3 regions of the Alteromonas sp. AWJ4_199 genome follow, and region 2 is predicted to be linked to each of the others. Evidence: predicted binding sites of a transcription regulator. Region 2 holds the regulator's gene; each other region holds the start of a gene.
What was found. The regulator MetJ, encoded in region 2, represses methionine synthesis genes. The targets are predictions, from matches to a motif close to TAGACGTCTAGACGTCTA.

Region 1: metA (homoserine O-succinyltransferase MetA) is a predicted target of MetJ. The motif match lies at 7,402-7,419, and genes of this name have one in related genera.
Region 3: metK (methionine adenosyltransferase) is a predicted target of MetJ. The motif match lies at 6,731-6,748, and genes of this name have one in related genera.

Annotation. Positions count from the first base shown of each region.
Region 1 is NZ_JBSWUR010000003.1:180,050-191,553, forward strand. Features, by position in the region: gene ACXAER_RS17875 (M48 family metallopeptidase) at 1-378, opposite strand, end outside; gene ACXAER_RS17880 (YjgN family protein) at 384-1,607, opposite strand; gene ppnP (pyrimidine/purine nucleoside phosphorylase) at 1,698-1,982, opposite strand; gene ACXAER_RS17890 (DUF938 domain-containing protein) at 2,080-2,670, opposite strand; gene metH (methionine synthase) at 2,694-5,318, opposite strand; gene ACXAER_RS17900 (homocysteine S-methyltransferase family protein) at 5,328-6,395, opposite strand; gene metA (homoserine O-succinyltransferase MetA) at 6,399-7,337, opposite strand; gene ACXAER_RS17910 (DUF2802 domain-containing protein) at 7,446-7,880, opposite strand; gene ACXAER_RS17915 (chemotaxis protein CheW) at 7,939-8,430, opposite strand; gene ACXAER_RS17920 (chemotaxis protein CheW) at 8,448-9,248, opposite strand; gene ACXAER_RS17925 (ParA family protein) at 9,256-10,020, opposite strand; gene ACXAER_RS17930 (protein-glutamate methylesterase/protein-glutamine glutaminase) at 10,049-11,179, opposite strand; gene ACXAER_RS17935 (chemotaxis protein CheA) at 11,208-11,504, opposite strand, start outside.
Region 2 is NZ_JBSWUR010000001.1:2,779,103-2,788,617, reverse strand. Features, by position in the region: gene hslU (HslU--HslV peptidase ATPase subunit) at 1-393, opposite strand, end outside; gene hslV (ATP-dependent protease subunit HslV) at 476-1,000, opposite strand; gene ACXAER_RS12225 (hypothetical protein) at 1,164-1,901, opposite strand; gene ACXAER_RS12220 (SPOR domain-containing protein) at 1,974-2,564, opposite strand; gene priA (primosomal protein N') at 2,697-4,886, opposite strand; gene rpmE (50S ribosomal protein L31) at 5,339-5,551, shown strand; gene ACXAER_RS12205 (hypothetical protein) at 5,726-6,043, opposite strand; gene ACXAER_RS12200 (malic enzyme-like NAD(P)-binding protein) at 6,669-7,904, shown strand; gene metJ (met regulon transcriptional regulator MetJ) at 8,068-8,400, opposite strand; gene metF (methylenetetrahydrofolate reductase) at 8,561-9,448, shown strand.
Region 3 is NZ_JBSWUR010000001.1:1,451,903-1,463,406, forward strand. Features, by position in the region: gene ACXAER_RS06325 (hypothetical protein) at 365-814, shown strand; gene ACXAER_RS06330 (fructose bisphosphate aldolase) at 900-1,799, opposite strand; gene ACXAER_RS06335 (phosphoglycerate kinase) at 2,101-3,276, opposite strand; gene epd (erythrose-4-phosphate dehydrogenase) at 3,393-4,403, opposite strand; gene tkt (transketolase) at 4,422-6,413, opposite strand; gene metK (methionine adenosyltransferase) at 6,819-7,964, shown strand; gene ACXAER_RS06355 (hypothetical protein) at 8,208-8,678, shown strand; gene ACXAER_RS06360 (3'-5' exonuclease) at 8,755-9,258, opposite strand; gene ACXAER_RS06365 (ABC transporter substrate-binding protein) at 9,578-10,756, shown strand; gene ACXAER_RS06370 (hybrid sensor histidine kinase/response regulator) at 10,756-11,504, shown strand, end outside.

The DNA.
Region 1 (11,504 bases), on a different contig from region 2:
GGGAACATATTGAGAAAACGACACGGCAATTCGAGGAAGAGCTTGGGTGAATAGTCCATAAAGAAGCAAAGGCACAAGTATTATACTTGCCATTAAATACGACTTTTTCGACTCTAATTTATTCACCCCTACCAATTGATTTTTATCAAGCCAGGCATCTTCCTCTGGGCTAGACGACCACATAAGTAAATCACCGCCATCCAGTGACACTTCTCGTGGTAACCCCGCAAGTTTTGTGCGAGTTGTCATCTCTGACCTGTGTACCCGTTTAGAAGTGCCATTTTGGTCAAAGAAAATAACCAGCTCGTCGCCCTCAATATTACAGGTCACAATATCTGAACTAACACCGCTTGCGTAATAGTAATGTGATACCGACACGGCATTTAACCTAAAGCTACGTCTACATCAAATAAAGTCGCAGCTTCCTCTGCCACCGCACCAGCAGAACCAGAACTACCAACAAGTACCTGATCAAAACCTTCAAGCACTTTTACTTCAGTGGCGTCGGCGAATAATTTTGCACTTCTCACTTTTGCCCAAGGAAGCGCCATTCCTAAAGTTAGAACAATCGCTAGCGCATTGACTAAGCGCAGTTTGATGAGTGCACCTGCTGCCAGCGACGAATTAAACTGAGCAACGTTTTCAAGTTGTGTGTTTTGGAAAATGTGATTCCTAATTCGAGCATTGTAGTAACCTGATACTACAGCGTAAGTTACTAAGTAAAACAAAACTAACAGTATTGGTGCTAAAGCTGAAACAGACGACGGTTCACCGTTAGACATTGCCACAGCGCCAATTCCTAAAACAAAAGACGAAATTAGCATTAAACAAAGAGAGATAAACAGCACACCAACTGATGTTCGATAGTATTTGCCCGTATCCAGCGTGGTGGAAAAGGATTTATTGCCAAAACATGATTCGTTTACTAAAAACGCATCAATCTTCTTTAATACCCAAGGCATAAGCAAGTACAGGGTAAATATGCTTGCAATAGGCAAGAGTACAAATAACACAAAGGCTTCTCCCCACCGGCCTTTAAAAGAAAATCTAACGTTTCTATATGCCGTCATACGAAGCCTAAAACGCATACTCATAATAATTAAAGCAGGCGTTAACGCCATGAGAATAAGTGCGAAAATAAGCGCAGCAGCGGGGTTTATCGTAGTTAGAAAAAAATAACCACCGAATAAAATTACGGCAATTATCCGCCCCTTTAAAATTTGTAGCGGTTCAGCAAGGTAAGAAAAGCGATGACCATCAAGCTCTGTATTGCTATAGAAATAGCGTTTGGTACGCACCGTCGCCCATGCAGAATAAATACCTAAGGTAACAATACTTAGAAGTAAATTAACTATCCATATAGAAAAAAACTCACCCGCTTTACCATGAAACTTAATCTGATCGGTACGGATTATTTTATCATTCGCTTTACTAATTGTTTCGTGTGATGCGTGCAACTTACTTTTTCTTTCAGCGATTAAGGCTGAAATCTTGGCAGCGCGTTCTGGATACTCAGCAGCGTCTATGGAATTTAACGCTTGGGCAAGTTCTTCTAGACTATAACTTTCGTAGTCGGGCATGGGGGTATATGCATTGTCATCCGTCATGGCAACGTTTCATCCTTGATTTGTTTTTTTATAAAGCTACGCAATAATGAAGTAGATGGCAAGATCGCGTAGCTAGTTAATCATTAACGTCTAGCTGTAAAAGCAAAGATAAGCGGTAGGCGTAGACACTTTTACGTCAAAAGATGCATCGGCAGGCACATTAAAACTGGTACCCGTTGCGAAAGACTGCCATTCGTCACTTCCCGGTAGCTTTACCACTAGCTCACCTTCAACCACTTTCATCAGCTCTTTTTGAGAGGTAGAAAATGTGTATTCACCCGGTGACATTACGCCCGAGGTACAAGGGCCGTTTGCAGATTCAAACCCAATTGAGCTCACTTTGTTGTCGAAATAATGGGGTATACCAATCCGCATAGATAATCACCCACTCAGAAGGCGCTGGCAAGTTTCCTAGCGAAGCGTGGGAATGCAGGAATGGCTGTTCCCTTTCATTGATGCAAGAGATGCTTTTCTAGCGCTTCTTCCAAATAAGCATATGGTTGTTGGCGGGCATGTCGATTATTTCTTGCAAGCTTAACTCGCCTGCCCAAGCAGTAAGCTCATTGATATCGCGGTAACCTCCATATCCTCGCTCTAGCAGCGAAATGTGGAAGGTTTGGTTACTTTCAGAAGTGAACTTGCCGCTGTGTGTAAAAGGGCCATACTGACAGAATATGCCCCCTTTAGGTAAGTGCAACGCTACTGATTCCATTAGTAGCTTCGCCTCTTCTTTTTGCATGATATGCGCGGTGTTTGCCGTAAAAATGCCGTCTATGTCGAGGTTGGGAAAGTCATCTTGCCCAACGGTAAATGCTATGGGAGGTTTTATATTCCCCGCATTTGAATCACTCAGCCACGCGGCAATGCCTTCGTGATAGTGCGTTTGATCGCTTGTGTGCCAAATAAGGTGGGGTAAGTGTTCAGCCAAAAATACGGCATGTTGTCCTGTCCCGCTTCCTATTTCCAATACTTGTCGGCAGTTAGCAAATGTACGTTCAAGCACGCTCAAAATAGCGCGCTTGTTGTTTTCACAGGCCTGACTAAAAGGCTTTTCGATTTGCATACACGTTACCTGCCTTATCAGCATTAATCACTTAAGTTAGGACCTAACCACTTTTCAGCTTCTTCTAGCGTCCACCCTTTACGTGTAGCGTAATCTTCTACCTGGTCGGTCTGAATTTTGGCAACAGCAAAGTATTTGGCATCAGGATGAGCGAAATACCATCCGGATACCGAAGCTCCCGGCCACATAGCATAGCTTTCGGTTAGCTTCATACCTGTATGCTGCTCTGCTGACAATAAATCCCAAATAAGCTGCTTTTCAGTATGCTCGGGACACGCGGCGTAGCCTGGTGCCGGTCGAATGCCTTGGTACTTTTCGCGAATAAGTTCTTCGTTACTTAGTGATTCGTCAGCGGCGTACCCCCAGTAATGCTTACGCACTTGCTCGTGCAGATATTCCGCAAACGCTTCGGCAAGCCTGTCTGCCACCGCTTTAACCATAATGCCATTGTAGTCATCGCCAGTCTGAATATAGCTATCAGCAAGCTCGTCTTCACCTATACCGCCGGTGACGGCAAAAGCGCCCACATAATCATTTATGCCGCTGGATTTTTCAGCTACAAAGTCTGCTAAACAATAATTAGCGAATTTGTCTTTTAGGGTTTGCTGACGCAAGTGATGGGCAACACCTTGAATCTGGTTTCTCGACTCATCGGTATAAATTTCAACATCGTCATTAACGCGGTTGGCAGGAAACAAGCCGATAACGCCTTTCGCCTGAAGGCTATTCTCTTCGATAATTTTATCCAGCATGGCGTTGGCGTCGTTAAACAGTGACTGTGCCTGCTCTCCCACCACCTCATCTTCAAGTATACGTGGGTACTTGCCTGCCAAAGACCAGGTTAAGAAAAATGGCGTCCAATCAATGTAGTTGCGCAGCGTAGCCAAATCAGCGGTTACCGGTGTTACACCTAGGTTCGCAGGTTTTACTGGTAAAGTCGTAAAATCTGGCTTAAAAGCGTTTTCTCTGGCTTGAGCTAATGTCACCGGCTTGCTGCGCGGCTTTTTACGGGCGTGTTGTTCGCGTACCGTGTCGTATTCTTTTGCCAGTTCTTGCGCGTAAATATCACGAGACGCTTTGTTTAGAAGACGCTGGCATACGCCTACTGCCCTACTTGCGTTTGGAACATAAGCCACTGGCGCGTGGTAATTTTGTTCGATTTTTACCGCAGTGTGCGCTTTAGACGTAGTCGCCCCGCCAATAAGCAGCGGGATATCAAAGCCCTGACGCTCCATTTCTTTGGCAACGTGAACCATTTCATCTAGTGAAGGTGTGATAAGGCCCGACAGGCCTATCATATCAACGTTTTCATCTTTAGCGGTTTGTAAGATTGTCGCCGCTGGCACCATTACGCCAAGATCAATCACTTCAAAGTTATTACACTGAAGTACCACGCCTACGATATTTTTACCGATATCGTGAACATCACCTTTTACCGTAGCGAGAAGAATTTTACCGTTGCTTTTAGCATCGTCTGACTTTTCTTCTTCAATGTATGGCTGTAAATGGGCTACCGCTTTTTTCATAACGCGAGCCGACTTTACCACCTGAGGAAGGAACATCTTACCTTCGCCGAACAAATCCCCTACTACGTTCATGCCGTCCATTAATGGCCCTTCGATAACGTGTAACGGACGCTCAGCTTGCTGACGCGCTTCTTCAGTATCTTCAATAATGTAATCGGTGATGCCCTTAACAAGCGCGTGCTCTAAGCGCTTATTTACTTCTTGCTCGCGCCAGCTTAAATCTTCTTTCGCGGCAGCCTTTCCATCGCCTTGATAATTAGGGGCAATATCGAGTAAGCGTTCAGTGGCATCACTTCTGCGGTTTAAAATCACGTCTTCAACCGCATCTCGAAGTTCAGCAGGTATTTCGTCATATACCTCTAGCTGACCTGCATTCACAATAGCCATATCCATACCCGCGCGAATAGCGTGGTACAGAAACACCGAGTGCATAGCCTCGCGCACTGGGTTGTTGCCCCTGAACGAGAATGAAATATTAGAAAGGCCGCCTGAAATATGAGAGTACGGGCAGGTTTTACGTATCTCACGGGTAGCTTCAATAAAATCAACCGCGTAGTTATCGTGCTCTTCAATACCCGTCGCTACTGCGAAGATGTTGGGGTCAAAAATAATATCCTCAGGTGGAAAGCCGACTTCTTCTGTCAGTAGCTTGTAGCTACGCTGACAAATCTCAACTTTGCGGGCTTGTGTATCGGCCTGGCCGGTCTCGTCAAACGCCATCACTACGGTTGCAGCACCATAGCGCTTTATTAGCTTGGCTTGGTTTAAGAAGATCTCTTCCCCTTCTTTTAAGCTAATCGAGTTAACAATCGCTTTGCCCTGCACACACTTAAGCCCGGCTTCGATAATCTCCCATTTAGACGAGTCGATCATAATGGGAACTCGGCTAATATCTGGCTCAGAGGCAATCAGGTTTAAAAAGGTGATCATGGCCTGCTTTGAATCAAGCATGGCCTCATCCATATTAATGTCGATGATTTGAGCACCGTTTTCTACCTGCTGTCTTGCGACATCAAGTGCGGTTTCATAATCACCTTCAAGAATAAGACGTTTAAAGCGAGCAGAACCTGTAACGTTAGTGCGCTCACCGATATTGATAAATGTTGAAAATTCTGCGCTCATAATGCCCTCCTAGTGTACAAACGGCTCTAGGCCTGACAAACGCATTTTAGGTTCAAATTCGGGTAGCTTGCGTGGCGCAATACCTTCGACCGCGTTGGCAATATCGCGAATGTGCTCTGGGGTACTGCCACAACAGCCACCTACGATATTTACTAGCCCTGACTGCGCCCATTCTTTGATGTGCTCGGCCATCTCTGGACCTTCCATGTCGTATTCACCAAATTCATTAGGTAAGCCTGCATTAGGGTGTGCGGATATGAAGCACTCACTAACATTGGCTACTTCATCTACGTATTGACGCAATAGATCTGGGCCTAATGCGCAGTTTAAGCCGAAGGAAAATGGGCTAATATGTCGCATTGAGTAATAAAACGCTTCTGCGGTTTGACCAGAGAGCGTACGCCCTGAAGCATCGGTGATAGTACCTGATACCATCACGGGTAAAGCCCTACCCAGTTTTTCAAATACGGACTCCACGGCAAACGCAGCTGCTTTCGCGTTTAACGTATCGAATATAGTTTCAAGCATGATTAAGTCTACGCCACCTTCAATAAGGGCTTCGGTTGACTCACTGTACGCTTCCACTAGTTCGTCAAAGGTGACATTGCGCTTACCTGGGTCATTAACGTCAGGTGAAATAGACGCCGTGCGGTTTGTTGGACCTAATACACCGGCAACAAAACGGGGTTTCTCGGGGGTTTTAGCTGTGAATGCATCGGCAGCTTTACGCGCTAATTTAGCCGCGGCTAAATTAATATCCCGCGATTGGGCCTGCATGTCATAATCGGCCATAGCGATAGTAGTGGCGTTAAACGTATTCGTTTCAATAATATCCGCACCAGCTTCAAAATAATCGCAATGAATTTGGTAAATAATATCTGGCTGAGTAAGGACCAACAGATCATTGTTGCCCTTTACGTCGCAGTGCCAGTCGGCAAACTGCTTCCCGCGATAGTCTTCTTCTTCCAACTTATGGCGCTGGATCATAGTGCCCATCGCACCGTCTAAAATTAGAATGCGTTTATTAGCGGCTTCTGTAAGCGTTGCCTGCGCGTTTGAATGTGATCTTTGGCTCACGTGCTACCTCTTTGGCTGTGACTTTTCAGCAAGCTGACTTAAATCGTAAGGCGTGGTCTGATAGACATAATAATTCAGCCAGTTTGTAAACAATAGGCTGCCGTGCGAGCGCCACTGTACAATAGGAGACTTGGCTGGATCATCCCCTTGAAAATAGTTTTTCGGCATTGACGGCGTTTGTCCCGCGGCAATATCTCGTAAATATTCGTCTTTTAACGTATCTGGATCGTACTCTGGATGACCCGTTACAAACACCATACGCTTGTCTTCTGACGCTACAATATAAGCGCCTACATCATCAGATTCTGCCACAACGCTCAGCCCATCAACACTGTTGTACAGCGAAGTATCAATATGCCCGTAACGAGAATGGGGAGCGTGAAACGTGGGGTCAAAACCTCTTAATAGTTCATTATGAGGATCGTTTACTTTATGCTTAAAGACACCTGAAAACTTTTCATCTTTGATCTCACGAGTAATACCATAAAAGTGATACATGGCGGCGTGAGCAGCCCAACATAAGTAAAGGGTTGAGTTCACGTGACGCTGCGCCCATTCCAGTATGGTGGTCATGGTTTCCCAGTACTTCACTTCCTCATAATCGATAAGCGCAAGAGGTGCTCCGGTTACTATAAGTCCATCGTATTTCTTGTTCGCGACTGCTGAAAAGTCGTGATAGAAAGCATCCATGTGCGATTGCGGGGTATTCTTCGGCGCTTGATTATCAATTCGAATTAAATCCACGTTTATTTGCAGCGGCGTGTTCGATAACAGACGAAGTAACTGTACCTCTGTTTCTATCTTGTTCGGCATTAAATTAAGAATACCGACTTCAAGAGGACGAATATCCTGATTGGCAGCCCTGTCCATGTCCATGGTAAAAATATTTTCACCTAGTAGTACATTCTGCGCGGGTAACTGCTCAGGAATACGAATTGGCATAGAGGGCTCCAGTGATAAATTACAATATTTGTATTGTGTCTATAACTGGCGATATGTCAACATCTTTACGTCTAGACGTCTAAACGTTTTTTACTTGGTGGGAAAACGTTAGCTATTTTGCTTATGCACCATCACTAACATCTCAGCTTCAGCGCGAGGAATGTCACAGGCCTCAATAATTTCGTCGATGCTGGCACCTTGCTTAACTAAGTCTGCAGCACGTTGATATAGGCGTAGGGAAGGATCTTGAAGTTTGAGCTCTCGAAGCTGATTTTCAATATCAGTTTGTTTTTCGTCTAGCTCTTGAATGTGGCGAGTAATGACCAATGTGCGTGCTTGCGCCTCAGTTTGTTGGTTATTTGCATCTTTAGCGAGCGCTTCTGCTCGTGCAATTGCGGAAGCACTATTTTGCTCGTTATCGTGTAGAGCTGTACGTAACTGCTTAACGTGCGAATATAGAATACTTACCGTAACAGCAAGCACAACGATAAAGCCGCACAAAATAAGTTCAATTAAGGTAGGTGCAGCAAGCTGCCATTCCATGGACATAACCCTTGGGGAAATGGAGGCGACATAGACAATACATGTCGCCTATTTATTTTTAGATATTGCTAAGCTCATCCCACTCTTCGTCACTTAGCAATTTATTCAAATCGACAAGAATAAGCAGTTCGCCATCACGATTGCTAACGCCTTGGATAAATTTGGCACTTTCTTCAGTGCCAACGTTAGGGGCGCTGTCGATTTCTGATGATTTCAAGTACACCACTTCGGCCACACTATCCACCAATATACCAACAACCTGTTCGTCAGACTCAATGATCACTATGCGTGTATTGTCCGTGATTTCCGTCGGGGGTAGCCCAAAACGCGCCCGGGTATCAATGACGGTTACCACGTTACCGCGCAGGTTGATTATACCAAGTACATAATCAGGCGCACCGGGTACAGGGGCTATTTCGGTATAGCGCAATACTTCTTGTACTTGCATTACGTTGATACCGTAAGTTTCTTCACCTAAGCGATACGTCACCCATTGAAGGACTTCGTCGTTGCTGTCGGTAGCGTTACTATTCATTCTTTCGTCGCTCATGAACCTGGCTCCCAATACTATGGCGTCTGGTCGTTACTGTCTAAGCCTTTGTTAAGCATAGATATTAATTCTTCAACGTCAATTAACGCGCACATTTTTTCTTTAACCATCCCTGCTAACCAGGGACGCTTACCTGTGGACTCGCGCCATTTTACGTCATCGGCAGTCAAATTGACCGTGTTTACAAGCTTTTCGCTTGCAAGTCCCCACGCACTCTCTCCTAACATTATAAGATATCGGTAGTTAAGCGATTGTGCGAGATTTTCGTTGTATTTTTCTGGCATTACCCATTTTGCAGAGTCAACAACATTTAGTTTAGACTCTCTGTGCAACATTACCCCCATAAACCAGTCAGGTTTTCCAAATAAAGGGCCTATTTTTTCAATTTGATGGATGCCACCTAGCGATGTTAAGGGTACCGCAAGTGTTAGCCCAGCCACCTCAAAGAATAGCGCCTGAAAGCGAAAACCGAGAGTATCCTTTAGTGGAGTTTTTAACTTCTCGGGAGTATCAACCTCACTTTCTTGTTCCGTTTGAGCAGGGACGTCAGCGAACGAATCCTGTTTTTCACTTACACTCGTTTGTGAATTCTGACTTTCAATTAACGAAGAGACCTCTTGTACTAACACTTCTTCATCATTGGCCAGCGGTTCGCTAGTTGTAGAAACAAGCGTTGACTCAGCCATTTGTTGAGAGGCTTGCTCAAGCAGTCTTGCCGTGCGCGCAGTAACATCCTCAGGAGCTTCAGGCTCTTTCAGAAGACTGTCTAAATATGCCTCCATTACTTCTTCACGGGCAAATGGCGATTGCTTGCTCATGGTCTTGTTATTTCTCCAATACGGCTAACAGTTTATCGTAGGCATTTACACCTCTTGTCTTTGGGTAAGCAGCAGAGATAGGAAGCTGCACCAAACTAGCATCCCTGAAGTGAGTGTCCACCGGAATGACCCCCTCCCAAACACGCTCACCGTAATCATTCATTAATCGCTTTCTCGACGCCAGTGCGGCATTTGTACGTTTATCAAACATAGTAGGAATGATTAGGGTGTCAAAAGACTTATCTAACGAACGCCCCATGATTTCCATAGTACGAATCATTCTATCCAAGCCTTTAAGGGCCAGATACTCTGTCTGCGTCGGAACAATTACCTTATCGCAAGCCGCCAGCGCATTGACCATTAACACACCCAAAACAGGAGGGCAGTCGATGATAGCAAAATCAAATTCATCGGATATCTTTGCGAGTGCTTTTTTTAACACTAAACCCATACCCTGTTCGCTGCCCATTGTTCTATCTAAGGTTGCCAGAGCCATGGTCGCTGGTAGCACATATAAATTGTCGAGCTTTGTAGGACTGAGACAGTCCATTACTTTATCGGCAGTAATCTGATTAGAATTAATAAAAATGTCGTAAACAGAATGACTTGTCGCCTCTGCATCAATACCAAAGTAATAACTGAGCGATGCGTGAGGATCAGTGTCAATCATAAGCACTCGTTTGCCCTTTTGAGCAAGCAAGCCGCCAAGGCTTACGGTTGTAGTAGTTTTACCTACTCCGCCTTTTTGATTTGCCACAGTCCACACTTTCATAATTACTGTTCCATTACAGTTCAAACTGCTATCGCATTTCGGTTTGAACGCAACTGCTCATATCGTCAATATTGATATTTTTACTGGATATATTAGCCACAGCGACAGCTTGAGGCATTCCGTAAACCACACATGAGTCTTGATCTTGCGCCCAAATAGTCGCGCCTTTATCTCTGAGTAACCGGCACCCTTCTCTTCCATCAGCACCCATTCCCGTTAAGATAATACCAAGTACGTCGCCTCCATAGACTTTAGCTAATGAGCTAAACGTCAGGTCAACGCTTGGCTTGTAACTCACCTTATCAGATTGGCTGGCATCAACGATGGAAATTCGCTTATTGCTGCCAATTGTTTCAAGCAGCATCTGCTTTCCTCCAGGAGCAAGGTAGGCATGTCCAGGCATTAAGATATCGCCATGCTCTGCTTCTTTTACTTTAATTTTACAATTGCTATCTAAACGCTGTGCAAATGCAGTAGTAAAAGTTCCGGGCATATGCTGCACTAACAATATAGGGTAAGGGAATTCTGCCGGCAGGGGGGAAAGCAATTTTTGCAGTGCAACCGGCCCTCCCGTGGACGCCCCTACCGCTAAACATGCGTACTTTTTCCCGGTTGCTCTTACTGAAGAAACAGTAGGTTGCTTATCAGCATCTTTGTGACCAGATAGCAACCCCGATGTTTTGAAAAAAGCTTGCTTTGGCGCGTTGTCAGGAAGTTTTCGAGTTTCCATTGTGCGAAGAGAAGGACGCTTTACACCTAGCCCTCTTCGCGCTATTAACCTAACTTTAGTGCAAAGTAAGCGCGAAGCATCTTTCCTGTCTTGCGCAATATCTTCGAACTTCTTTGGTAAGAAATCGAGGGCGCCGGCTTCTAGCGCGTCAAGCGTAGCCTGTGCGCCATGGTGCGTTAGCGAGGAAAACATCAAAATTGGCGTTGGACGTTTATCCATAATAACCTTAACGGCTGAAATACCATCCATAACTGGCATTTCAACGTCCATGGTTATTACATCTGGTTTAAGTGCTTCCGCTTTGTTTAATGCATCTTGCCCATTTCTCGCTTCTCCAACAACTTCAAGCTCTCTATCGCCATCGAGAATTTCTCGCACTCGACGGCGATAAAAGGTCGAGTCGTCCACGACTAGGACTTTAAAGACCATGGATTATCATTCCCGTTAATTCATCGCCTTACTTGATGGGTTTACGCGCGTACCGTTTTAGCAGGCTCGGAACATCTAAAATTAGTGCGATACCACCGTCTGAAGTAATTGTTGCACCAGCCATACCCGCCGTACCTTGTAGCAATGCGTCAAGGGGCTTAATAACTACTTCTTCTTGGCCTATGAGCGCGTCAACGACAAATCCAACTTGCTGCGTACCAATTTGCACCACAACTACGTGCCCCTTTTCTTTATCGATGTTTTTGGGGCCTCGGATCAACCATTCGCCAAGGAAGAACAATGGAATTGCTTTCGAACGAACTAT
Region 2 (9,515 bases):
AATGCGCTCTTCCGCCGCTTCTTCAGCACGGAATTTCACTTTCTTCATTTCGTTTTCTTTCGTCATTTTTACCGCGATGTCGGCAAGATCACGAATGATGGTTTCAACTTCTTTACCCACATAGCCCACTTCGGTGAACTTTGTCGCTTCAACTTTAATGAAGGGCGCGTTAGCAAGTTTAGCTAAACGGCGAGCGATTTCGGTTTTACCCACCCCCGTTGGACCAATCATCAAAATATTTTTTGGGGTAACTTCTTGGCGCAGCTCAGGCTCAAGCTGCATACGACGCCAGCGGTTTCTAAGTGCAATAGATACAGCGCGCTTGGCATCTTGTTGACCGATAATGTGTCGGTCTAACTCGTGAACAATTTCTCTTGGTGTCATCTCAGACATGAATAAACCCTTTTCTAACAATACTTGTTGTACTTGCTACGCAAACGAGCGACAACAAGCCAATAACAGCGTTCGCTATTACTTAGTAATCTAGTACATCAACCGTTTGGCTATGGTTAGTAAATACGCAAATATCACCGGCAATGGTCAGCGATTTTTCAGCAATTTCCTTAGCGCTTAGCTCGGTATTGTCTAAAAGTGCAGTAGCTGCCGCTTGTGCATAGTTACCACCAGAGCCAATCGCGATAAGATCTTGCTCTGGCTGCACTACGTCACCGTTACCGGTAATGATGAATGACGCTGTTTCATCGGCTACAGCAAGCAGGGCTTCAAGTTTGCGTAACGCCCTATCGGTCCGCCAGTCTTTGGCAAGTTCAACCGCGGCCTTGGTTAAATGGCCTTGGTGCGCTTCAAGCTTGGCTTCAAAGCGCTCAAATAGCGTAAACGCGTCGGCCGTGCCGCCCGCAAAGCCCGCTAGAATTTTGTCGTGGTACAAACGGCGCACCTTGCGCGCATTCCCTTTCATTACGGTGTTGCCTAGTGATACCTGTCCGTCACCAGCCATTACCACTTGATTCCCACGTCGTACAGATACAATCGTTGTCACGTTATTTCCCCGTTTAGCTGGGCGCTGCTGCGTTTTATATGTACCTTTTTCGCGGAACTAAGGCAGCAGCGTAATAATTCAATAACAAATAAGTGGGGGAAGGCTTTTTAATTTCAAGGGTGAGACAAAAGAATGTGCGCTCAGAGGTACCTACTATTTGGGCTTAGCGAAATCGATAACTTTCGATGTCAAAACCAAAACTACTTTCATAACCTTTTACATACACCCAACCTCTGTTCGGTAGGCGTTTGTGCTCGCTTTCCCCTAAGCATAAGCGCCCATCGGACAAAGCTCCGCTCTCTTTTAGCAATAGTGAGTGTCGACAGTGTTTAGAGCCGCTTCCTTTTTCATAAGCAAATTTTCGTTCTATCTCTTGTTTGTCGGACATTAAGTGAAGCGTATAGGGCAATGCCGTATCAACGAAACTAAAACATAAGAAAAAGGCTAATAGCGGCATACCAAGTAACGTCATTTTTCCACGCAAATCTTTAGTCACAAACTGTGCGTGTCGCTTATCAACGAAAATAGTGAGGTAATAAAAGGCGCTATAAACAACAGTGAGAAGAGCAATGGCCCAATTCGAATTGTCTAGCCAAGCATTGATCACGATAAAATTGGTGAAAACCGTTACAAACAAAGCGCCGATAAGTACCAAAAAGGTAATGTTCGATATGCGTGTGATCAGGTGTAGTTCAGACCATTTGGGTCGAGAAATGTGATCGTCTTGAAGGGCGCTATCCGCATCATCAAATGGCAGCGTAGCTCGCCTAGAATCGAGCTCGTTCTTCGCTGCCTGATAGCGCTCTGGAAAGGCCTGCTTATCGATATTTTCCAGAACGTCTTCAAGCTCTTCTATGCTATAAGCGGCGTAATCTGGTTGTTCGGTGATGGCAAAACCCATTGATACTTCCTTGTAAATACATACTTCCGCTACGCGCTATGCAGCGCATTAAGTGTCACCTACAATGAACTGCTACAAATTCCAGTACCAAATTTGGCATGTGGCAATGTTTACCTTACGCAGACTATGCTTGGCTTTTTCCGCATCGCGCTTAGATTCATATGGGCCAAGAATAACGCGGAACCAATCGCCATTGCTGCCGGTGCTGTGTCTGATAAGAGCTTCTAAACCCTGAAATGCAATTTTAGCTTTCATCTCTTCAGCCTGGGCCCGGGTTCTAAATGAGGCGCACTGCATAAGATAGCGTTTGTCAGACTTTTCCTGCTCTCTTACTTCAACTTCTACTTCATACCCTGGCAGGGTCTTAATGTACTCCCATTCTTCTTCAGGCAACTCAGGTAAAGACTCTTCTGTCGGGGCAACAGGTCGTGAAGCTTGAGTATCTACGTCATCCTCTACATTGTCTTTTATCGACCATAAAAATACACCGAAGCCAATCACTAAAGCGAAAATGCCTATAAGACGCACGATAGGAAGCTTCCCAGAAACTGGGGCGTTAGCTTGTGCGTTTGTTCGCGTATTTGTCGCCGGCTTTCTACCTTTACCAGCGGGCTTCTTTTTTTGAGGAGAGCGTCCACGAGAGACATAATCGCGTTGAGCCATAGTCGGCAATATTCCTACTTGTTATCGTTGTTTGTATGCGTAAGAAAACGTCATATACCAAGTCTATTAGAAGGGCTGGTGTTTCAGCCTCTTCAACCTTGCTAAAATTTTAACGTATTGCTACCTAACAAGCTAACTGAAATCGGTAGGATCGATATCAATCGACCACCTTACCTTCATAGCCTGTGGTAACGCCTGTAAAAATGGCAGTGCCAAACGCAGTGCATTGTGAAGCGGCGCACGCTTTTCATGGCTGCATACCAGCATAAACCGAAACCTGCCTTGCCGCTTTTCAATTAAACAAGGAAACGGACCGTTTATATCAATGGCGTGCTGTTGATTAAACACCTGCTTACTTTCCTGTAGAAAGCGATAAGCCAAACTGCTATCGGTAGCCTCTGCGCGAATAACAAACTGGCTAATAAAAGGGGGTAACCCTGCTGCCTTACGCTCCATTAAAGCGTGTCGCGCGAAATGCCCATAGCCATTGTGCACTAAATCTTGTAGTAAAGGGTGATGAGGATTATGGGTTTGAAGCCACATTTCACCAGGTTTACTGGCGCGCCCCGCTCTTCCAGCAAGCTGAGTAACAAGCTGAGCGAGCTTTTCTGGCGCTCTAAAATCGGCACTAAAAAGGGCACCATCACAATCTAGCACTGCTACTAGAGTGACATGAGGAAAGTGATGACCCTTTGATAGTATCTGGGTTCCTACCAGCAACTGGTACTCTTGGCGATTAATAGCATCAAGGGTTTGGTGAAGCTTGTCTTTACCCCGCACAGTATCGCTGTCTATTCTTACCTGTTTAACGCCGGGAAATAAGCTTGCTAGCCCTTGCTCAACTTGCTCTGTCCCCGTACCTGCGGTAACTAATTCATTGTGATGGCACGCTTCGCAGTTTGATGGCATTGAACGCATGCCACCGCAGTGGTGGCACTGTAACCGGTTTTGGGCTTTGTGCACGGTATAAGGGCGATCACAACGCTTACACATTGCGGTCTCACCGCAGTGATGACAGAGTAGCGCTGGCGCATAACCTCTTCGGTTTACAAACACCAACACCTGATTTCCTGCGTTAATGTGCTGACGCATTATCGTTAACAGGCCTTGTGAAATGCCGTAATGAATAGGTTGGTCGCGCGCGTCCAACACATGCTGATGGGTGCTTTTCGCACCTCCCGCTCGCTTGGTTAGCTGTAAATGAGCATAGCGGCCGCTTAACGCATTATTAAGTGTTTCAAGCGCGGGCGTGGCGCTGCCTAGCAAAAGAGGAATCTTATGCTGCTTGGCACGCATGGCAGCTAAATCACGAGCGTGGTAGCGCAGCCCATCCTGCTGCTTAAACGACTCGTCGTGCTCTTCATCCACAATCAACATACCTGGATTATGTAATGGCGTGAAAATAGCCGAGCGGGTACCAATAATAATACCAAGTTCGCCAGCTTTAGACCGCTGCCAAACGTTTAACCTTTCTTTATCAGAGAGCTGAGAGTGTAAAACGCCCACCGCAATGCCAAAGCGCTTCTCAAAGCGTGACACGGTTTGCGGTGTAAGCCCAATTTCTGGTACAAGAATAAGCACCTGTTTTCCTTCGCGCAGTAAGGGTTCAATGGCTTGAAGGTACACTTCCGTTTTACCGCTACCGGTAACCCCTTCAAGTAAACTTACCGCGAAGTTACCTTGCTGACGATTAAGCGCAGCAATGGCAACTGACTGCTCAGTGTCTGGAATTGGCTTTTCAGAAAGCGATAACGAGGCAAGCCAGCTGCCTGGCTTAAATTCAGGTGTTATTTCTTCAATACGTACCAAAGACTTTTCAACAAGCGCTTTAACTGCAGGAGCACCATACTGCTTTCGCGCTTGCGACGCTAATAAGGCTCCACCAGCCAGTGCAGCAAAGCAAGCTTGTTGCTTAGGTGCTCGCGATAGCGTTTCTGCAGCCGTTTGCACACCTTCTTCGGTAAGCATTAACATGTCTTGTGGTGTGGGAGCCGCCGACTCGCCTTTGCGTAATAAAACAGGCAACATGGCGTGCAGTACTTCACCCGGCGCATGGTGATAATACTGCCACAGCCACTGTGCCATTTTCAGCAACACATCATCTATAATGGGGCTATCGTCAAGTACCGACTCGATAGCTTTTAACTTGTCGACGTTGTCAATTTCACTTTCAGGCTTTTGGAGGGTTTCAACGACCACACCCACCAATTTGCGTGGGCCAAAAGGCACAATCACTCTGACACCCGCACTGAGTACGTTATCGTGGGTATATGTGAAAAGTTGGCGCAGTGGCACTGGCACGGCAACTTGGATAAAGGCCATTGCGAACGTTCTACCTTATTTGATGGCTGTTACAGCGCGTAATGCGCTTACTAAGCTTCTTATATTGAAACTAATAATACTGAAGCTACTTGCAGACCCATATATTACAGCAGTTTGCGCTGCTAACAGTTAGCTACACATTTTGCTATAGCGCACAATTTTACTATTGACGCTAATGGGCCTAGCCTTGAAAGACAAATATTTAAACATACTTTACGTTAAAGCATAAAAGGAATGTTTTTCGTTTAGCTCTCTTGGGTAGCCTTCTTGCCAAGCTGCTTTGTTTAACAATTGGGCAAAAACCACTTGATCATGCCACATCCATCCTATATTATGCGCCGCTCTTTTTGCGATGGGTTGTTCTTTGAACGACTTATCATTTGAACTAAGTAACGTATGGTGTGCGACTTCGGGTTGTATAGCGATACGGCCTTATTATTTGAGGTAACCCAATGAAACAAGATATCCACCCTAAATACGAAGAAATCACAGCTACTTGCTCATGTGGTAACGTAATGAAGATTCGTTCTACGCTTGGTAAAGACATTAACCTAGACGTATGTTCTTCATGTCACCCATTCTACACTGGTAAGCAACGTAACGTTGATACTGGTGGTCGTGTTGATCGCTTCAAGAAGCGTTTCGGTGCATTGGGCAAAAAGTAAGCCTGATATCGAGTTCGAAAAAAGCGCCTTCATGGCGCTTTTTTATTGTCCAGAGATAACTATTCACGTTAGTAGACTAACATTGAATAGCTTCCACTTATGCAAGCGCCTCTAATCAAAGCTAATTGATCATATCAATATCGCGTACATTTGAGACCAAAGCGCTCATTATGCTTAATGAAGGTTTTCGACTCTTACCAAGTGCTTTTCCCAGTCCCCTCTACTTTGTTTTTTACACGCTTCCTCACTGTCGAAATAAATTCCAGCTGGACTAGACTTAATAAATTCAAGGGCTATATTCACCTGGTTTATGAAGTCCATATCCCAACCGTTAATCAATGCTTGCTGCTTCTCTTGCTCCGTATTAAATACGGCAATAACTTTCGGCGCTTTCCAAGGTCCTAAATGCGTAAGCCATACGAATCCATTATCGTCAGATTTTACGTTTTCACACACATCTGTTAGCACTGCGATTAGTTTTTTCTCTGTCATATTCTTTGTCTTCAAAACGAGTTTGAGAGGCCATTTATCGTATTTTATCAGAAAAACAATAGTGAAAATAAAGAGGTCTATCTTTGTGAAATATTATCCAATACTGTTTTTTCGAATATAAATCGATAAGCATCTTAGCACCCGCGCCTATAATACACCTTCAAAATGAAGTGAGACTTAAAAATAAATTTTATGAATGACAATTATAGACTTATTTTACTGGTCTAATTAGTATGCCTACCCTACATTGGTAATTGAAAATTCTGATCAGATATGTACACAGTGATTGGCTGTGTTAGAGTTGCGAACGGCACCTTGATAGTGAGCATTAATTTTATGAATAATGCTTAACTGCTAAGGCTTGTGGCGCTTTTGGATATAAATTCAGGTCTAAATGTTAGACCTATATCAACAGCGATATGTTAGGGAAATCAGGAAGAGTTAACGCTAGGTCTGCAGTTTCCAACGTACCACACTAGTGCTAACAACTATTTATAATCACTTTTGTCATTAGTTAGTTGTAACGCGCTTATGTTTATCTATCTATAACTACAACGATAATAAAATAGCTACAGAGCGTGAACAAAAATACCGATGAACCCTACATCTAAGGATACCTTTTTACATGTCAGATTTTAGACAACGCGCACTCGACTATCACGCCAAACCCACACCTGGAAAAATTCGCGTAGAGCTATCTAAGCCAGCCGATAGCGTCGACGACCTTGCTCTTGCCTACAGTCCGGGCGTTGCCGAGCCGGTGAGAGAAATCGCCGAGGATGCAGATAACGCTTACAAGTATACGGGCAAAGGTAACTTGGTTGCGGTTATCAGTAACGGAACTGCGATACTAGGCTTAGGTAATTTAGGCCCATTAGCTTCAAAGCCAGTAATGGAAGGTAAAGCACTTCTGTTTAAACGCTTTGCTGGTCTAGATGCCATTGATATTGAAGTAAAGCATCGTACGACCGAAGAGTTCATTAATACCGTGGCGAATATTGCTGATACGTTTGGCGGTATTAACCTAGAAGACATCAAAGCACCTGAATGCTTCGAAATTGAGCAAGAGCTCATTAAGCGCTGTAAAATTCCAGTATTTCATGATGATCAGCATGGTACCGCTATTGTAACCGCAGCAGGTATGCTTAACGCTCTAGAGATTCAGGGCAAAAATATAGAGAACGCTAAAATTGTTTGCATGGGCGCCGGAGCAGCAGCGGTTGCCTGTATGGAGCTACTGATTAAGTGTGGTGCCCAGCGTGAGCGTATCTACATGTTAGATAGAAAAGGCGTTATCCACACTCGTCGCGAAGATTTAACTGAGCACAAGAAGCTGTTTGCTAACAATACTGATAAGCGCACCCTTGAAGATGTAATGGAAGGCGCAGATATCTTTGTCGGTGTATCAGGCCCTGATGTTTTACCGCCAGAAGCGCTTTCTTTGATGGCTGAAAACCCAATTGTATTTGCATGTTCTAATCCAGATCCTGAGATAAAGCCTGAACTTGCTCACGAAGTGCGTAAAGACCTAATTATGGCTACTGGCCGCTCAGACTATCCTAATCAGGTAAACAACGTGCTGTGCTTTCCGTTTATTTTCCGCGGTGCTTTAGATGTTCGCGCTACAGCCATTAATGATGAGATGAAAGTGGCGGCGGTTGAAGCTCTTCGTGCTATTACGAAAGAACCTGTACCACAGGAAGTATTGGCCGCGAGTAAAAGCGATAGTCTGACATTTGGTAAGGAGTATATTATTCCTAAACCTATGGACCCACGTCTGTGCGAGCGTATAGCTACCGCGGTATCTAAGGCGGCTATTGAGTCGGGTGTTGCACGAGTACCTGAAAGCCCAGAAAAATAAAGTTCTGGCGCACAAGGCTAAAAAAGGTTGGGTTAACGCTCAACCAATATTTGCTAAAAAGTGCGCTTAAAGAATACAAGTACATAAAAAAACGGCGCTGTGTTGTAGGCTATAAACTAGTAAAGCCTTACAACACAGCGCCGTTTCTCTTTAATACTAAATATCAGTCGTCTTCAGACACATCATTTTCGAAGCTTGGGTCAATGCCCATTTCTTCCATAATACGCCTAGCTTCAGCCGGCACGCGATTAGGATTGTCTTTACGCAAGTCATCATCGTTAGGCAATGGCTGGCCAGTAAACGCGTGTAAAAATGCTTCGCACAACAGTTCCGAATTAGTGGCGTGACGCAAATTATTGATTTGGCGGCGGGTACGCTCATCAGTAAGTGCTTTAAGCACATTAATAGGTATAGAAACAGTGACTTTCTTTACCTGCTCGCTCTTTTTCCCATGCTCTGCGTAGGGGTGAATATATTTACCGTTCCATTCTGCCATTGTACTAACTCGGTCTACTCTTTTTATATTATGAAGAGAAATTCTAAACAAGTTCACGAAAAGGTCAATTGAGCAGTGTAAACCTCTTGACGTCTAGACATATATTCTTTAATTTAGACGTCTAAACGTCTATAAGATTACATTTTTGAGAGTATAAACCATGGTTTCTTACGCACAAGGTATCGATGCATTAAACCAGTCCCTGTCGGAGCTGCGTGATATTGATGTATCTTTTGAATTCTTTCCGCCTAAAACGGAAGCCATGGAGCAAACCCTGTGGAAGTCGGTTGAACGCCTAGCACCGTTAAAGCCAAGCTACATGTCGGTTACTTACGGCGCCAATAGCGGTGAGCGTGACAGAACCCACGATGTGGTAAAACGTATTCAACAGCAAACAGGCGTTGCTGCCGTTCCTCACTTAACCTGTGTCGACGCAAGCCGTGATGAATTAAAGCAAATTGCAAAAGACTACTGGGATTCAGGCATTCGCCGTATTGTTGCACTTCGCGGCGACTTACCGTCAGGAGTAGAAAAAACAGAAATGTATGCCTCTGACCTTGTTGCCTTACTAAAAGACGTTGCCGATTTTGATATTTCTGTCGCTGCCTACCCAGAAAAGCACCCTGAAGCACCAAATGCGCAGTTTGATCTACTAAACCTAAAACGCAAAGCAGAAGCAGGTGCCACAGAAGCAATAACTCAATTCTTCTTTGATACGAGTGTTTACCTTCGATTTAGAGACCGCGCTGCCGCAGCAGGTGTCGACTTAGATATCGTTCCGGGTATATTGCCGGTAACCAACTACCAAACACTGGTTAAATTTGCTGGTTTCACAAATGTTCATGTTCCTGGATGGTTGCACAAAATGTTCGACGGCCTTGATGCCGATGACCAAGCAACCCGTAATTTAATAGGCGCTAACATTGCTATGGACCAAGTTAAAGTGCTGGCTAAAGAAGGGGTAAAACACTTCCACTTCTATACTTTAAACCGCAGTGAGTTGAGCTATGCTATCTGTCACATGCTAGGTGTGCGTCCAGGCGTTTAATAAATAACAATTATCACAAGAGTGATGTCATGTTTGCATGATTCACTCCACAAAAGGCGCAATCAAT
Region 3 (11,504 bases), 1.3 Mb from region 2:
TCTCGTTTTGTTTTCTGGCGTAATCACTTTTGCGTGATGGTTTTGTAATTCCAGTATTACTGAATAAATTCTCTCGATAAAGAGTAAACGCTGAATGCCCTCATCAAGACGATTAAGCGCAAACTAATAAACGTAATACAGTAATTTAAACTCGTCCTTCGGGAAGCCCTGGCAAGTTTCCTAGCCGCATTCTGGGAATTTGAAAGGAAACCGACATTCCTGCATTTCCGCGCTTTACTTGGACACTTGCCAGCGCCTTCTGAGTGGGCAGTGAGCTATGAGGATTGGTATTAGTTAGCCTTATGGCTAGTTGCACATAAACGTCAGAATGCTATCTTTTATACATGGTAAAAAGGTATTAACCATGAATAATCCACACGGCGAATTTGAAAGTACAGCTAATGGTCGGTTGCTGATGTTCACAGCGCGCGGCCCATGGAATGATGAAACCTTGAAAAATGGTGTGATTAAGATGTCGTCCGATATCTCCACATTCGAGCAAGGTAGACCATGGGCGCAGTTAAGTTGTCTTTATGGTGAAAGCCTGATGCCTCCTTCTGCCTTTGATATTTTTGTTAAGCAAACACGGATAAGGAAAGCCCGTGGCCTGTCATTTCTTGCTGTGGTGATATTAGATACCGACATTATGCTGACAACTAAGCAGCAGGTTTCCCAGTGTTATAACACTGCTGAGGTTCCTTACTGCTTTTACAATTCTGTACAAGATGCTTTAAATGCCCTGACAGATAAGGGCTATAGCTATAACAGAGACAAAGCCGAACGCTTCTTTACCCGTTTTGACTTTACGCGGTAATAAAGAATACAAAACTGACGAAAACAAAAAGAGCGCCAGTGGCGCTCTAACGAGTTTACAAAGAATATTGTACCAACGCTTTTTACTACGCCTTAGATGCTTGGTAGATACCTTCAATTGCAGTATCTAGCGTTGCTTCAAACTCTTCTTGAGATTGCTGTGCTGATACACCTTCGGTTAAAGCACGAGAGAAGCTCGCGATCATGCCTTGGTTTTCCGCCAGTTTTGCGTTTGCGTCATCACGGCTGTAGCCGCCGGAAAGTGCAACAACTTTAAGTACACGAGGATGGTCAACAAGCTCTTTATAGAAGTTTGCTTCTGTGGGTAGCGTTAGCTTCAGCATGACTTCTTGACCTTCGCTAAGAAGGTTAAGCTGAGTTAGAATTTCTAATTTTAGTAGCGCTTCGGCTTCTGCTTTTTGCGGACTGTGAATATCCACTTCTGGCTCAATGATTGGAACAAGGCCCGCGGCTAAAATTTGCTTACCCACTTCAAATTGCTGAGCAACAACATCTTTAATACCTTGGTGATTCGCAAGCTTAACAACACTACGCATCTTAGTGCCAAACACGTCTTGCGCTACCGCTTTAGCTAGCAGAGCATCAAGACCAGGCATTGGCTTCATTACTTGAACGCCATTGCTTTCTTCAGCTAGACCTTTATCTACCTTTAAGAAAGGAATAACACGCTTTTTCTGCCACAGGTAGTGTGCAGAAGACATGCCTTCAATTTCTCTATCAAGGGTGTTTTCAAACAAGATTGCGCCAAGAACGCGCTCGCCGCTAAAAGGGGTGCTGGTGATAATGCGTGTACGCATTTCGTGAACAAGATTAAACATCTCTTCGTCTGAGCTATACTCTGACTCTTCGATGCCGTATAAGCGCAACGCTTTAGGGGTACTACCGCCGCTTTGATCTAACGCTGCAATAAAACCGGTTTGCGTCTTCAGTTTATCCAGCATTGCCTGCTGAGCTTGTGATGCCATTGCAACACTCCTTTTGTATATAACTGCCTTAATAGACAGGTGTAGGGTTTATTGTTATACCAATTCTATTAAAGATCTGTTTGTCTCAGACGCAGCATGCCAGCACCTTAAGTAAACACATCTGTAATAAAGTTGGTATTTATGCCTGCGTACTTCACTGTTTCGCAGGTGTAATCGTTTCCGATTAAAAGGTCACGCTCAAAAATGCTGTTACTGAGCGTGACACTTATGGGGTAACGTTTGTACTAGGCCTTAGCTATCTAGAGCTTTAAAACGCTGCGTTTACATGCAGCACCCAGGCTTATTTATTTTTTTCTTCTAGTACTGCTACCGCTGGTAGTGTTTTGCCTTCCAAGAATTCTAGGAACGCACCACCACCTGTTGAAATATAAGAGACCTTATCGGAAATCCCGTATTTATCAACTGCTGCTAGTGTATCACCACCACCTGCGATTGAGAATGCGTCGCTTGCCGCAATCGCTTCAGACAGCGCTTTTGTTCCAGCACTGAACTGTTCAAATTCAAATACGCCTACAGGGCCATTCCATACAATGGTTCCCGCGTTCTTGATAATGTCCTCTAACGCCTTTGAAGAGTCTGGACCAATATCAAAAATCATATCGTCGTCGGCAACGTCACTGACTACTTTTAGCGTCGCTTCGGTATTCTCATCAAACGCTTTGCCCACGACCACATCTGTAGGCACTGGAATATTACCGCCATTCGCCTGCGCTTCATTCATAAGCTGTGTGGCTTGCTCGGTAAGGTCCATCTCTACTAGTGACTTACCTACATTATGGCCTTGAGCAGCAATGAAAGTGTTGGCAATACCGCCACCAACAATCAGCTGGTCAACTTTTTCAGCCAATGTTTTTAACACGGTCAACTTGGTAGATACTTTAGAGCCACCCACAATAGCAACCATTGGGCGCTTAGGGTTGTCTAGCGCTTTGCCAAGTGCGTCTAATTCTGCAGCAAGTAATGGGCCAGCACAGGCTTTTGGTGCAAATTTAGCAACGCCATGAGTAGACGCTTGTGCGCGGTGAGCAGTACCGAACGCATCCATAACAAAGATATCGCAAAGTGCTGCGTACTGTTTTGCTAACGTTTCGTCGTCCTTCTTTTCGCCGTTATTAAAACGTACGTTTTCAAGGATAACTAATTCGCCTTCGCTAAGCTCAACACCGTCAAGGTAATCTTTTACAAGCTTAACCGGTACGTCTAGGGCGTCATTAAGATAATCAACAACAGGTTGAAGAGAGAATTCGTCTGCAAGCTCGCCTTCAGTAGGACGACCAAGGTGAGACATCACCATAACTGCCGCACCTGCGTCTAGGGCTGCTTTAATCGTAGGGATTGATGCTTTGATACGCGCATCAGAAGTTACTTTGCCGTCTTTTACCGGCACGTTTAAATCTTGTCTAATTAATACGCGCTGACCTTTTAGGGCCATATCGCTCATGCTTGGAATTGCCATCGTCTTTCCTATGTTAATTTAAATTCAGTAGAGCGTGTTTTGAAGGTAAGACACGCTCAAATTAACTGTGAAAGCTGCGCGGGCTGGTGCTACCAACCCTTGGCAGCATCAATGCTTTATTTTGCGTCGAACATCACTTTTGCGGTATCGAGCATACGGTTTGCAAAACCCCATTCGTTGTCACACCACACCAGTGTTTTAACCAGTTGTTTGTGACTGACTCTTGTTTGTGTGCCATCTACAATACACGAGTGAGGGTCGTGATTGAAATCTACCGACACCAAAGGCTCTTCGGTGTAGTCCAAAATGCCCTGTAAACGCCCCGCTTTTGCATTGCGAAGGGCTTGGTTCACTTGCTCAATCGTTACCTTAGATTGAAGCGTTACACTTAAATCCATGGCAGTAACATTGATAGTTGGCACTCGAACCGCAATGGCTTCGAATTTTCCCGCAAACTTAGGCAGAATGCGCTCTATACCGGCAGCAAGTCGGGTATCAACGGGAATAATCGACTGACTTGCAGCACGGGTTCTGCGCAAATCTTCGTGATAGGCGTCGATAACTTGCTGGTCGTGCATAGACGCGTGAATGGTTGTGATCGTACCACTTTCAACACCGAACGCAGCGTCTAGCGCTTGGATAACAGGAACAATGCAGTTTGTGGTGCAAGAGCCGTTGGAGACTAATTTTTGTTCATTGGTCAACGTGTCTTCGTTGGTTCCGAAAATGACCGTATTGTCTAAATCTGGTGACCCGGGTGACGAGAAAAGCACTTTGCTAGCGCCGGCATCTAAATGTGCTTGCCCCGATGCTCTGTCATCAAACTTGCCCGTACACTCAAGCACAATATCAACGCCCAAGTCTTTCCAGGGTAGGTCTTTAATATCGCTTATCGCGAGCAGTGTAATATCGTCGCCTGCGACATTTAGCGTGTTGTTTTCTAAGGCCACATCAAAACGGAACCGCCCGTGGGCGGTATCGTATTTAAGTAAATGTGCTATGCCTTCGGGTTTAGCAATGTCGTTAATGGCCACCACGTTAAATTCGTTGTTGCGCCCACTTTCATACAGCGCGCGCAACACGTTACGACCAATACGACCAAACCCATTTATGGCAATATTTACCATAGGCTTATCTATTACCTCTTACAGAGACAGTGCAGCCTCTACTACAGCGTCAGTGGTAATGTTGAAGTGCTTAAACAGGTCGCCAGCAGGTGCAGATTCACCAAAGGTGTCCATGCCTACGATAGCGCCATTAAAGCCAACGTACTTGTACCAGCTATCTTTAGACAGCGCTTCAACCGCTACGCGTTTAACAACGCTAGAAGGCAGTACGCTTTCACGGTAATCAGCAGACTGACGATCGAATACGTCAGTTGATGGCATAGACACTACGCGAACGGCTTTGCCTTGCTCGGTTAGTTTCGCTGCGGCTTCAACGGCTAGCTGAACCTCAGAACCGGTACCAATAAGAATAAGCTCTGGCGTACCTTCGCAGTCTTTAAGTACGTAACCGCCTTTCGCGATATCAGCAACTTGTTGAGCCGTTCTTTCTTGCTGCGCTAAGCCTTGACGTGTGAAGATCAGCGTTGATGGGCCGTCAGTGCGCTCAATAGCAGACTTCCAAGACACAGCAGACTCAACCTGATCACAAGGACGCCAGTTATCAAGGTTAGGCGTTGCTCGTAGCGCTACCACCTGCTCCACCGGCTGGTGAGTTGGGCCGTCTTCACCTAGACCAATTGAATCGTGGGTGTAAACGAAAATTGCAGGTTGCTTCATTAGCGCTGCCATACGTACCGCATTACGTGCATATTCCATAAACATCAGGAAGGTTGCACCGTATGCCTTGAAGCCACCGTGAAGGGCAATACCATTCATCATGGCCGACATACCAAATTCACGTACACCGTAATAAATGTAGTTACCTGATGCATCGTTTGCTTCAACGCCTTTGCTGCCTTCCCAGATGGTAAGGTTAGAACCAGCAAGGTCGGCAGAGCCGCCTAATAGCTCAGGAAGTAGTGGACCAAACGCGTTTAATGCATTTTGCGACGCTTTACGTGAAGCGATATTTTGTGGGTTAGCTTGAAGTTCAGCGATGATAGCGTCTGCTTTGTCGCTGAAATCTGCTGGCAACTCGCCATTTACACGGCGTTTGAATTCTGCTGCAAGCTCTGGGTAGGCGGCTTCGTATGCAGCGAAAGCGTCATTCCACGCGCTTTCCGCGTTTGAACCTTTCTCTTTAGCATCCCAACCAGCGTAAATATCGTCTGGAATTTCGAACGCGCCATGGCTCCAGCCAAGCTTCTCGCGAGTAGCGACAATTTCGTCCTCACCTAGTGGTGCACCGTGACAAGACTCGGTACCTTCTTTATTAGGCGAGCCGAAACCAATGGTGGTTTTACAACAAATAAGCGTAGGTTGCGCAGCATTCGCCTGTGCCTTTTCAATAGCGGCTTTTACTTGCTCTGCATCGTGACCGTCAACGCCATCGATCACTTCCCAACCGTAGCTCTTGAAGCGTGCTGGTGTATCGTCGGTGAACCAACCTTCCACTTCGCCATCAATTGAAATGCCGTTGTCATCCCAAAACGCGATAAGCTTACCAAGGCCTAGTGTACCGGCTAGTGAACAGGTCTCATGTGAGATACCTTCCATTAAGCAGCCGTCGCCTAAGAATGCGTAGGTGTGGTGGTCAACAATAGTGTGACCATCTTTGTTAAATTGTGCAGCTAGTACTTTTTCGGCAAGCGCCATGCCCACAGCATTACTGATACCTTGGCCTAGTGGGCCAGTGGTCGTTTCAACACCTGGCGCATAACCGTACTCTGGGTGACCTGGCGTTTTTGAATGCAATTGACGGAAGTTCTTTAACTCTTCAATTGGCAGTTCGTAGCCTGAAAGGTGAAGAAGAGAGTACAGCAGCATCGAGCCGTGACCATTTGAAAGCACAAAGCGATCGCGGTTAGCCCAAGATGGGTTTGCAGGGTTGTGTGATAAGAAATCACCCCATAGTACCTGTGCGATATCAGCCATCCCCATTGGGGCACCTGGGTGACCAGATTTAGCTTGTTGAACGGCATCCATGCTTAATGCACGGATTGCATTGGCGAGTTCACGACGAGAGGGCATGTTGTCTCCTGATTTATTTTGTATCTTTTGTTTCGTATCTTAGCGGGCTAGCAGAGCTAGACGAGCGTAGAGATAAGGCGTTTGCTCTACTTCTTTATACGATTGAATGTGGCGTTATTCTTACCTATGCCACCTAACAGTTCAATGAGTTTTCATTGCCAATAGCGAAAGTAATAGTAAAAAATGGTCTATACGCTCACCAATGCGTATTAGCACGGTAATAAAAACTCTCTTACCTTTGCCTAAGTCTTTTTATTTTATACAAATAACCTTAATACTGATCGGGTTATGTCAACATTTCGTAACAAAGAGACTTTTAGACGTCTAGAAGTAAAGACTGGTATTTATAACTTGTTTTAGTACAATATACGACTATTTTGATAATTTAACGCTTACGGAGCATTTATGGCCACGCATTTATTCACATCCGAGTCAGTGTCTGAAGGACATCCGGACAAAATTGCTGATCAGATCTCAGATGCGGTTCTTGACGCTATTTTAGAACAAGATCCTCGCGCTCGGGTGGCCTGCGAAACGTATGTAAAAACCGGTATGGTTTTAGTAGGTGGTGAAGTCACCACTTCTGCATGGGTAGATATTGAAGAGCTTACCCGAAAGACAGTTAAAGAAATTGGCTACACGCACTCAGATATGGGCTTTGACGCCGATTCATGTGCTGTATTAAACGCAATTGGTAAACAGTCTCCTGACATCAATCAAGGTGTTGACCGCGCAAGCTTAGAAGAGCAAGGTGCAGGTGACCAAGGCCTGATGTTTGGTTACGCGAGCGACGAAACTGATGTATTAATGCCGGCGCCTATCACGTACTCTCACCGCCTTGTTCAAAAACAAGCGGAAGTACGTAAATCTGGTAAGCTAGACTGGTTGCGTCCAGATGCAAAAAGCCAAATCACTTTTAAATACGAAAATGACAAGCCTGTAGGCATTGATGCGGTTGTACTTTCAACTCAGCACTGTGATTCAGTAAGCACTGAAACAGTACGTGAAGCGGTAATGGAAGAAATCATCAAGCCTGTGCTTCCAAGCGAGTGGATAGACGGCAACACGCGTTTTCACATCAATCCAACGGGTCGATTCGTAATCGGTGGTCCAATGGGCGACTGTGGCTTAACAGGTCGTAAAATTATCGTAGATACATACGGCGGTATGGCTAGACATGGCGGCGGCGCGTTCTCAGGTAAAGATCCATCAAAGGTAGACCGCAGCGCAGCATACGCGGGTCGTTACGTTGCTAAGAACATTGTTGCAGCTGGTCTTGCCAAACGCTGTGAAATTCAAGTGTCTTACGCCATTGGTGTTGCAGAGCCAACGTCTATCAGCATCGATACTTTCGGTACAGGTGTGGTTGATGAGAAAACACTGGTTGCATTAGTGCGCGAACACTTTGATTTACGTCCATACGGCCTTATCCAAATGCTTAATCTTGAGCGCCCGATTTACCGCCCTACTGCAGCCTACGGTCACTTCGGTCGTGACGAATTCCCGTGGGAAGCAACAGATAAAGCGGAAGCGTTAAAAGCATCGATTTAATTCGTTAACCCTCTAACGCTTTTTGAAAACGCCGCTAGTTTGTTACGCTTTACATTGAAGCAATGCAACCTAGCGGCGTTTTTTGTTGAGTCTTTCAGGTGAGACAAGCTAGCCCCCTAAATTAAAAAAGGTAAAGCCTATTTCCATCCTTTGTTTTTGCAGCTATGCTTAAATAACGAACACACTATCGCTTGTAGTTTCTGGTTGTTTACAAGCCATGACAACAACAACTTGGGTTCTTCCATGAATGTAGTCTCTGGTACTCTTACAGCGTTCACGCTGGCTGTCTCAATAACAGCCTCACCCGTGTTCGCGGAAGTAAATAATACCCTCTACAGCCCAATTCAGTTTAAAAGCAAGAAGATAGCTCGGTGGCAGCTAAACAGTATGTACCGCGTTAAATCTACGACCGAAACCTACCTTTACGACAACACTTATACCTATCCAGCGGGCTCACAAGGTATGTTTAGCGCCAGCCGGCGTTTTAACACTTGGGTGCCGCAGAAGGTTTATGCGACCTACAAAACAAACAATACCGCTTTTCAACATTATGCTGAGTGGCTTTATTTACCCCACGATGTAGGTACTTTTACGCGATTAGGCTGGCTACTTGGCCAAAGCGAAGGGTTAAACATGGCCGTAGAGCTAGAGCATAGACAAATTGGCGAAGAAGAGAATATGGCGCTTTCTTTAGGTGTTAATTACCTATTCTAGGAATATCACTACCTTTAGCTTATCGAACGCCGCGACGTCAAAACTGTGCCTCCCTAATTGTAAAGGCAACACAGAATCACTTCTGAGTTAGCGCCATTGTTTTAGCATAGGTTTGCTGAATTATCATTGCATCAGAACTCGCTCGGTGACGCTTTACGTCTAGTTCAGCGGAAAGACTATTTTTTACGTCGTGCCAGTTATCCATTTGAGACTCACTCAATATATATTCAAGGGCGCGGCAGGTGAACGACATTTCAATTTGCGCAGCCGAGAACAGCTTTATCAGCCAAGGGTTATCTACCACCCATCCGTCGCTGTATACAACCGTATTCCCCAGAAAATTATTAAGCTCAACGCACACCTTATGAGGCTCCTCGCCTCGTGCCTGTAACATTTGTTGAGAGATGCCATGAAGCGATTCTGCTTTTGTATCCCAGTGTACCCAAGAGTCAAATGGCCTCAGTAGTTTGCACCATTTTGCACCATCATAGCGCACAATGCCTATTTCTATGGGGTAACTTGCCGCCCCAAATCCACTTGCTTCTACATCTATAATTGTAGGCAATGTTGTATTTCGCACTTATACTCCAAACTACTGTTCTCCTTAATTTTTAATAGTAAAAGAGAATACCTTCAACACAGGCACAGATGTTTTTAACATTCTAATTGCGCGCTGGGCCCTTGCATAGCTGCTCACTAAACAACCATTTAGCTTTACACTGTTTGTTCAATGACAGAATCGTGCCACATTGGTCTTTTTGCAGTAAAACAATAAACGTTGCCTCGTAAGAAACTGCTCACATAACGTACTAAATTATACTAAAGAATAGTGCGTAAATAAGAAAACGTTCAGCACATTGCTATACACTTTGAAGGGTAATCAACTAGGTAACTAACCCATGCGTGTACAACTTCTTCTAACAGCGGTTTTCTGCTTTATGTTTTTTATCAATTCATGCCGCGCTGACAGCACTCAAGAGCCTCTGATAATAGGTATAGATGCAGACCTTTCAGCAGTTGCTGTAGAGGGAGGTGTGGCTATTACCCAAGGTGTAGAGTTAGCCGTTGAAGAGATTAACGCAAATGGGGGGATACTTGGCCGTAAACTTAAAGTAATTGCGAAAGATCATCGAGGGAACCCCGCTCGCGGCATTCACAACATTGAGCAGTTTGCGAAAATGCCAAACTTGCTAGCCGTCGTCGGTGGAGTACACACGCCAGTTGTGCTTGCTGAGATCGATATTATACATAATAAAAATATTCTCATGCTGGTACCATGGGCCGCTGGTACTTCCATCATCGATAATAAGCATTCCCCCAATAACGTTTTTCGGGTCTCAGTACGTGACGCAGAAGCCGCTCCTTTACTGATTAACTTTGCAAAATCCAACGGATTGTCAAATGTCGCTTTGGTTCTGGAGCGCACAGGTTGGGGACGCTCAAACCTTGAATCATTAACGAAAGCGGCAGCGGAGCAAGGCGTAAACATTAGCGCCACTCATTGGATTAACTGGCAGCAGAAGAGTTTCTCTGAAGACATTGCAGCGATAAAAAATGCGAAAACAGACGGTGTCATATTAGTTACTAACGTACCCGAAGGCGCGGTCATCTTGAATGCCATGGCTGAGCAGGGAGTAAGCTCGCTTCCGGTAATTGCTCACTGGGGAGTAGCATCTGGACAGTTAGCATCTAAACTAGTTAACCCAATCAGCCACCACAACATTTCAGTTCTTCAAACGTTTCACTTCCACCATCAAGAAAATAACAAGGCTAAACAACTGTTAGAAGCCTATTATGATAAGTATGGTTTAATTGATGCAGCAGCTATTGAGGGTGTCACAGGTCTGGCCCATGCGTATGATTTAATTCATTTAGTTGCAATCGCTGCCGATAAAGCTGGTAGCATACAAATTAACGAGTTGCGCAGTGCCCTAGAATCGCTGAAAGACATCCAGGGTGCCGTAAAATACTATGAAGCCCCATTCACAAAAGAAAGGCATGATGCACTTTGGTCAAAGGATTATTTTATGACAAAATTTAATGATAAAGGCCACTTGGTAACAACGGGCAAGAAATAATGCAGCATGAACCTATGAGGCTGCGTTCTTTATTGCTTTCAAGCATGATCCCAAGGCTAGCGCTATTAATAGCAGTGCTGTCTATTACACTAGTTGCCCTTTCCTTTCATTTCATTGTTAAGCAAAGTAATGCCCTTCAGCAGCAGTCGGTAGAAGGGCTCGAGCAAGATATTAATTTCATTGTAAGCGATACAACTCGTCAGCTTGCTGATCTAGCGGCAAATGACATTATTATTAATTCGCTGGTTGATTTAGAACAGCGAGATAATTACTTGCCTATGTTCTTTCGCTCTTTAAACCTCACTCAAGCAAAAACCGTCGAATTTGCACTGTTTGACTTTGCGGGTAAAAAAGTTATCGAAAAAAACTGGAGTGCAACCCTACCTGAGTCGTTAAGCAATGCTTGGCGTCAGCAAACACTTGGCTCATCAAACACATTTTCTTCTGTATCTAAATACGGAGTAGTATTTAGCGTTCCCGTTTTACTCAATGGTGTCTCTGAAGGTGCCCTTGTTATGTATGTTGACAGCCTTCAATCACTTCTTGAGCCCTATCCTCGACTCACTAACCAATTAGTTACAGATTTAAGCGGAAACGTACTATTTAGTAGCGACCCCTCTTTAATCGCACTAAATTCAAGCTTTTTAGCGTTCAACCAAAGCGGCTATTCTATTAAGCAAACTAGCTGGAAGAATCTTCAATTATATAGCGTTAAGCCAACTATCAAGGCTTACAGAGAAGTTGCTTG